DNA from 2 places in the Geobacillus sp. ZGt-1 genome. Region 2 is predicted to be linked to the other one. Evidence: riboswitches for the same ligand, from Rfam matches in the RefSeq annotation. Region 2 holds a riboswitch; the other holds the start of a gene.
What was found. Region 2 has a riboswitch for thiamine pyrophosphate ahead of thiC (phosphomethylpyrimidine synthase ThiC). Riboswitches for the same ligand answer to the same signal wherever they lie in the genome.
Positions count from the first base shown of each region.

Region 1: linked by a shared signal. The riboswitch ahead of tenA (thiaminase II) and the one ahead of thiC (phosphomethylpyrimidine synthase ThiC) in region 2 are both predicted to bind thiamine pyrophosphate.

Region 1 covers NZ_LDPD01000008.1:73,806-77,499, forward strand. Annotated here, with positions in the region: gene VU18_RS02560 (class I SAM-dependent rRNA methyltransferase) at 1-975, opposite strand, end outside; TPP riboswitch at 1,118-1,225, shown strand; gene tenA (thiaminase II) at 1,332-2,015, shown strand; gene VU18_RS02570 (ECF transporter S component) at 2,039-2,629, shown strand; gene VU18_RS02575 (ABC transporter ATP-binding protein) at 2,644-3,694, shown strand, end outside.
Region 2 covers NZ_LDPD01000006.1:130,662-134,315, reverse strand. Annotated here, with positions in the region: gene thiC (phosphomethylpyrimidine synthase ThiC) at 64-1,752, opposite strand; TPP riboswitch at 1,924-2,037, opposite strand; gene VU18_RS01540 (methyl-accepting chemotaxis protein) at 2,173-3,426, opposite strand.

The DNA of each region.
Region 1 (3,694 bases), on a different contig from region 2:
TTTGACAAGCTTCAATCCGTTTAAGTTAATGTCTTTATAGCCGCGCAGCGCCTTCGGGACGGCATGGGCCGATTTCGCGAACGCCGGCGGGTCGATGATGACGACATCCCACTGTTTGCCGGCGCGCACCGATTCGCGCAAATAGTCGAAGGCGTTGGCGACGACAAATTCAACGTTCGTGAATCCGTTTAACGCGGCGTTCCGTTTCGCTGTTTCGATGGCATGTTCAGAAATATCGACGGCAGTAGCATGTTTTGCCCCATACAGACAAGCGTTTAGCATAAACGAGCCGGTATGGGTGAAGCAGTCGAGCACGGTTGTCTCCGGACCGATGAGCGGACGAAGAGCGGCGCGGTTTTGCCGTTGGTCGAAGAAAAAGCCTGTTTTTTGTCCGTTTTCAATATCGACGATGTATTTCACGCCGTTTTCCTCGATTTCGATTTCCGTTTCCGCTTCCCCGTACCAAAAGCCTTTTTCTTGTTTGAGACCCTCAAGCTCCCGAACGGACACATCGTTGCGCAAATAAATGGCCCTTGGGGCAAACACGTCAAGCAAGCCGCGCAAAATCCAGTCTTTCCGCCTTTCCATGCCGAGCGCCAAAATTTGCACAACAAGCACATCTTCATATTTGTCGACGATCAATCCGGGCAAAAAGTCGGCTTCGCCATAGACGGCGCGGCAGGAGCGAACGCCGGGAATCATCCGTTCACGGTACGCCCACGCCTGACGGATGCGGTCGATGAAAAAGCGCTCATCGAGTTCATCGTTTGGGTTTTGCGTCAAGACGCGGACGATGATTTGCGAAGCGGGGTTGATATATCCTTTCGCCAGCCAATACCCTTGATGATTGTAAACGTCAACGAAGTCGCCCGGCGCAGCATCGCCTTCGATGCGGTCAACTTCACTTTGAAAAATCCATGGATGCCCTTGCTCAAGCCGTTTTTTCCGTTCTCTTTTCAGGATGACCTTCGCCATCGTTTCCACTCCCATTCCGTCGTCAATTGCTGCGTTTCCATCATAGCGGATTGCAACGCATAGCGCAACGTCGGAGAAAAAAAGATTGACAATCGTTCGTGCCATGGTATGATTAAGTGTAAAGAAAACTGAAAATTGCACCATCATCCACTAGGGGGGCCTTTAGAAAGGCTGAGATCAAAGTGTGCCTTTGAGACCCTTAGCACCTGATCTGGGTAATGCCAGCGTAGGGAAGTGGAGGAGCAGCACAGCAAGGCTAGGCTTTGCCTTGCCAACGTCGCATGCCCACGCCGCTTTCTTTACGCCAATCGGCAAAGGAAGCGGCGTTTTTATTTTGCCAAAAAGGGGGAAAACGAATGTCATTTGCCAAACAATTGCGCCAAGCGGCCGATCCGATCTGGCAGGCGAGTTTCCGCCATCCGTTTGTTCAGGAGCTTGGCCAAGGGACGCTTGCGCGCGAGAAGTTTCGCTATTACGTGATGCAAGATGCCTATTATTTGCGCCATTTTGCCCGCGTGCAGGCGATCGGGGCGGCGAAATCGCCGGATTTGGCGACGACAGCCCGGTTGGCGCACCATGCACAAAGCACGTGCGAAGCCGAGCTGTCTCTGCATGAAACGTTCGCCGAGCTCTTGGGCATTACAGAAGAGGAAAGGGCGGCGTTCATTCCGGCGCCGACGGCGTACGCCTATACGTCGCACATGTACCGCGCGGCGTACGAAGGGCATCTCGGTGATGTTATCGCCGCCATTTTGCCGTGCTACTGGCTGTATTACGAAATTGGCGAGCGCTTGAAAACGTGCCGCCCGAACGATCCGATTTATGAAAAATGGATCGGCACCTACAGTTCGGACTGGTTCCGCTCGCTTGTGGAAGAGCAAATCGCGCGGCTTGACGACATCGCTGACGAGGTCACCGAAGAGGATCGCCATCGGATGAAGCGGCATTTCCTCATCAGCAGCGAATATGAGTACGAGTTTTGGGAGATGGCGTATCGGCTTGAGCAGTGGCCGTCGGCTGAATTGGCGGCGAGCCGTTGACGTGAGACAAGGAGGAGAACAGGATGGAAGTGAAGACAAAAGGGTTAAGATTGGTGGATATTTTAACGACGATCGTCATTGCGATTGTGTTTGGCGTTATTTACAAATTATGGGGACCGCTATATAGCGCGGTGGGAGCAGTAGGGTTTCATCTCGATCAATTCATTTACGGCATGTGGTTTATCGCCTCCTCGCTCGCTTATTTGCTCATTCGCAAGCCAGGGGTGGCGTTGCTCGCGGAGATTGCGGCTTCGTCCGGCGAGCTGATCATGGGATCGCAATGGGGGCTTGAAGTGCTCATTTACGGGGTCGTTCAAGGGCTGTTGGCCGAGCTCGTCTTTGCCGCCTTCCGCTATCGGCGCTTTGATACGTTCGTTGTATCGCTCGGCGCGGTCGGGGCGACGATTGGCTCGCTCATCATGGACTTTTACAAAGGCTATATTGAGGCGCTCGCCCCATGGAATATGGCGCTCTTTTTGCTGGCGCGTTTTATCGGCGCCATCCTCATCTCCGGCGTGCTTGCTGTTTCATTGGCGAAAGCGCTCGAAAAAACCGGAGTGACGCAAATGTGGCGGCCGGCCTCGAAAGACGATTACGATGCATTGAACCGGTAAGGCGGCGAATGGCGATGAAACAAGCAATTGCGATTGATCGGCTGCGCCTGAAATTTCCCGGGAGCGACGGGCTGCTGTTTCGCGACTTGTCGCTTTCGATTGCCGAGGGGGAGAAAGTGCTCCTCCTTGGTCCGTCCGGATGCGGCAAGTCGACATTATTGCAAGTGATGGCTGGCATCATTCCCCGCTCGATCGATGTGCCGATGAAAGCGGAGCGCCTTAAGCGGCCGGAACGGTGGGGCTATGTTTTCCAAGATCCTGATGCTCAATTTTGCATGCCGTATGCGGACGAGGAAATCGCTTTTGCCCTCGAAAATCGAAGCGTGCCGCGCCACGAGATGCCCGTCCGCATCCGTGCCCTGCTGAACCAAGTCGGTTTGGAGATCGCTCCGCATACGGATATTCATACGCTTTCCGGTGGAATGAAGCAGCGATTGGCTCTTGCTTCGGTGCTGGCGCTTGAGCCGGATGTCTTGTTTTTGGATGAGCCGACGGCGCTGCTTGATGAAGAAGGGACGAAGGCGGTATGGCAAACGGTGAAGCAGGTGGGCCGCGGCAAAACGGTCATCATCGTCGAGCATAAAATTGACCATGTGCTCGACTTTGTGGATCGCATTGTCTTGTTCGGCCGCGATGGGCGCATCATCGCCGACGGCGAGGCGAAGGCGGTGTTTTCCGACTATAAAGACGTCATTGCCGCTGAAGGGATTTGGTATCCAGGCGTCTGGGATGACTATGACCGGACGGCAAGGCGGCGAAATCGCCATCGAGGCGAGGAGCTTCTTCGCCTCGCCCGTTTTCGCGGGTTCCGCGGCCGGGAGGCGAAAATCTATGTTCCTGAAGCAACGGTGCACGCCGGCGAATGGATTGCCGTCACCGGAAAAAACGGCGCCGGTAAAAGCACGTTGCTGCACGCGCTTATGCAACTCATCCGCACGGACGGAGAGTATATGCTGCTAGGCGCCGACATCAAGCGGCAACACCCGCTTTACCGCCATATTGCGTTTGTTTTCCAAAATCCGGAATGGCAATTTGTCGCCCATTCCGTTCGCGAAGAGCTCGCCT
Region 2 (3,654 bases):
TTTTTCCGTTGATCGAACTTCCATATCCTCTCCACCATGCCGAGCATCGCAGCCCGCTTCTTGTCATTGATACAGCGACGACCCTTGCCGAATAAATTGTTGCGCTTTTTCTTTCATCCCCTCCTCTTTGATTTTCCGTTGCAGTTCATGTGAAATGTTCATGGAACAAAATTTCGGCCCGCACATCGAACAAAAATGAGCCGTTTTCGCCGCCTCAGCCGGCAATGTTTCATCATGGTATTCGCGGGCCCGTTCCGGATCGAGGGATAAATTGAACTGATCGTTCCAACGAAATTCAAAGCGCGCTTTCGAGAGCGCGTCGTCACGCTGCTGAGCGGCTGGATGCCCTTTTGCCAGATCAGCCGCATGGGCGGCGATTTTATAGGCCACGACCCCGGCGCGTACGTCCTCTTTATTCGGCAACCCTAAATGTTCTTTGGGCGTTACGTAACAAAGCATCGCCGTTCCATAAGCGCCAATGATGGCGGCGCCAATCGCTGACGTAATATGGTCATACCCGGGCGCGATGTCGGTGACAAGCGGCCCTAACGTATAAAACGGCGCTCCATGACAAATTTCCTGTTCCCGCTCGACATTTTCGCGAATTTTATGCATCGGAATGTGCCCCGGCCCTTCGATCATCACCTGCACATCATGCTTCCAGGCGATTTTCGTCAGCTCGCCGAGCGTCTTGAGTTCCGCAAACTGCGCCTCATCGTTCGCATCGGCGATGGAGCCGGGGCGCAAGCCGTCGCCAAGGGAGATCGCGACATCGTATTGTTTCAAAATCTCGCAGATTTCTTCAAAATGCGTATACAAAAAGTTTTCTTCATGGTGGGCCAAACACCATTGGGCGATGATCGAGCCGCCGCGCGAGACAATTCCGGTCGTCCGGTTGGCGGTGAGCGGAATGTAATGAAGCCGCACACCGGCGTGGATCGTCATGTAGTCGACTCCTTGTTCAGCCTGCTCGATGAGCGTCTCGCGGTACACGTCCCATGTCAGCTTCTCCGGCACCCCTCCTACCTTTTCGAGCGCCTGATAAATCGGCACCGTTCCCACGGGGACCGGCGAATTGCGGATGATGTACTCGCGCGTTTCATGAATGTGTTTGCCGGTCGATAAATCCATGACCGTATCGGCGCCCCAACGCACTGCCCAAAGCAATTTTTCCACTTCGTCTTCAATCGATGAAGAAACAGCCGAGTTGCCGATATTGGCATTAATTTTCACATGGAAACGACGTCCGATGATCATCGGTTCGCTCTCTGGATGGTTAATATTGGCCGGAATAATGGCCCGACCAGCGGCGACTTCTTGGCGGACAATTTCTGGATCGATTTGTTCACGAATCGCGACAAACTCCATTTCTGGCGTAATGATCCCCCGTTTGGCGTAATGCATTTGTGTCACTGTTTTTCCGGGCTTTGCCCTCAATGGACGGCGCACAAACGGAAGCGAACGTTGGATCGCAACAGAAGACCGCTCCATTTCCTCCACATCGCCGCGCTCGACAATCCAGCGGCGGCGAAGAGGAGGCAAGCCTTTCTCCACGTCCGGTTCAAAATCGGGATCCGTATACGGGCCCGTCGTATCGTAGACACGCACCGGTTTGTTTTCCACCATTCCTTGCGGCGTTTTCGTTGGCGATAAAGCAATTTCTCTCATCGGCACGCGCACATCCGGGCGCGACCCTTCGATGTACACTTTGCGGCTTTCCGGAAACGACATAAACGAGCGGATGTTTTCCATGCGTGGCTTCCCCTTTCAACATAAAATGATGAAAAATCAGATCTGAAGCCACACCGTCTGAAGCGGGGCAAACACGAGAATAGGCGATGGCGGCCGATTCAAAATAAAAACAGGTTCCGACACCGGAACCTGATCGAAGGCAAAAGGCCAAATGAACAAGACACGTCCATCTGTTCCCGCTGCCTGCTTCCCTACGCTGGCATGACCCAGATCAGGTTCAAAGGGTCAAAGAACTTCATCGCGTTCTTTTCTCAGCCCGGCTCTCGGACTCCCCTAGCAGATAAGCGTATCACAATGATGACTGACTTTTTTTATTCTATCAGGCAATTGGCAAAGATGCAAACCATTTTATTCCAAACGTTGACTCCCACACGTCGTTTGAAAGCCCCTCTTTCTCGAAGAAAGCGTCCTTTTCCTCACTCACACAGAAAATTTCTTCAGCATTGCCCGCATCTCGTCCGCCATCTGACCGAGCGATGTCGACGAAGAGGCGATTTCCTCGACGGAAGCCATTTGTTCCTGGGTCGCTGCCGATACGTTGGCCGCACCAGACGCTGACTGTTCGACAATATTGGTCATCTGTTGGAGTGCGTCGTTCACTTGACGAGCATGCTCCGTCATTTGCTCGATGGCGGACGATACTTGTCCAATTTGTTTGCTCACTTGGCCGACCTCCTCGCGGATATGGGCAAATGATTGGCCGCATGCCGCCGCAACGTTCAATCCTTTCGCCACTTCGGCGATCACCTGTTCGGCAGACGCAACTGCCCGCTTCGTTTCTTCTTGAATGTAACCGATCAGCTCGGAAATTTGTTGCGCTGAGCGCGCTGATTGTTCTGCGAGCTTCCTCACTTCGTCCGCGACAACCGCAAACCCTTTCCCTTGCTCGCCGGCGCGCGCCGCTTCGATCGCCGCATTGAGCGCCAACAAATTCGTCTGCGACGCAATGCCGGTGATCGCTTCCGTAATCTGTCCAATCTCGTTGGAGCGCTCCCCAAGCCCTTTCACCACCTGGCCGAGCGTTTGCACATGATCGTAAATGAACTGCATTTGCTTGGACATTTGTCCGATTGACTGCTTGCCGTCCTCTGCTTTCGCCGATGTTTTCTCAGCCTGGTGCGCCACTTCTTTCGTATGGAAAGCGACGTCGCTCAATGTTTGGGAAATATCATGCACGGACGCGGCGGTGGTGCGAACAGCATCGGCCTGCTCCTCCGCACTTGCCGCAAGCGTTTCCATCGTTGTCGCAATTTGCTCTGTCGCTTTCGTCGTCTGTTCGGCGACGGCGGCAAGCTGCTGAGAATATTGCGCTACTTCTTCGGCATGATGTTGGACTTGCCCCATCACACTTTGCCAAGCGTTTGCCATATCGTTTAACGACGCCGCAATCGGCCGCAGCTGCTGGACGCGATCAAGAGGTATGCGCACCGTCAAATCTCCGCCTGTCATCTTGCCTAAATGTTCGTTAATAACGGCAATCGGGGCAACAAACCGTCGATAGTTGAGCGTTGCCGAAACGAAGCCGAGCATCGCGCCAAACAGCACCGTAGCAACAAGCGTCCACCAAAATGCCGCCCCGCGAATGCCGTTGACCAGGCATGTGGCCATGCCGATCGCCGCTGTGCCAGGAATGACAACGAACATTGTGCGGATAATATAACTGGATAAAGACAAAGTCGTTCTCCTCCTTTTCCATTATGCAATCGTCTTTTCTTTATCTTCACCGCTTAAATAGATTCGTGAATGATCATTCATTTTCCTTCCTGGCCATAATCATGAATGTGTGGATTTGCAAAGATTTTCTAGTCTAAAAGGCTGGTGAAAAACAACGGATTCGCTCGGTTTGGGAGAAATCGCAAGGAATTAAGTTGTGGCGCCGCAAGACTTTTCAATTTGAACAAC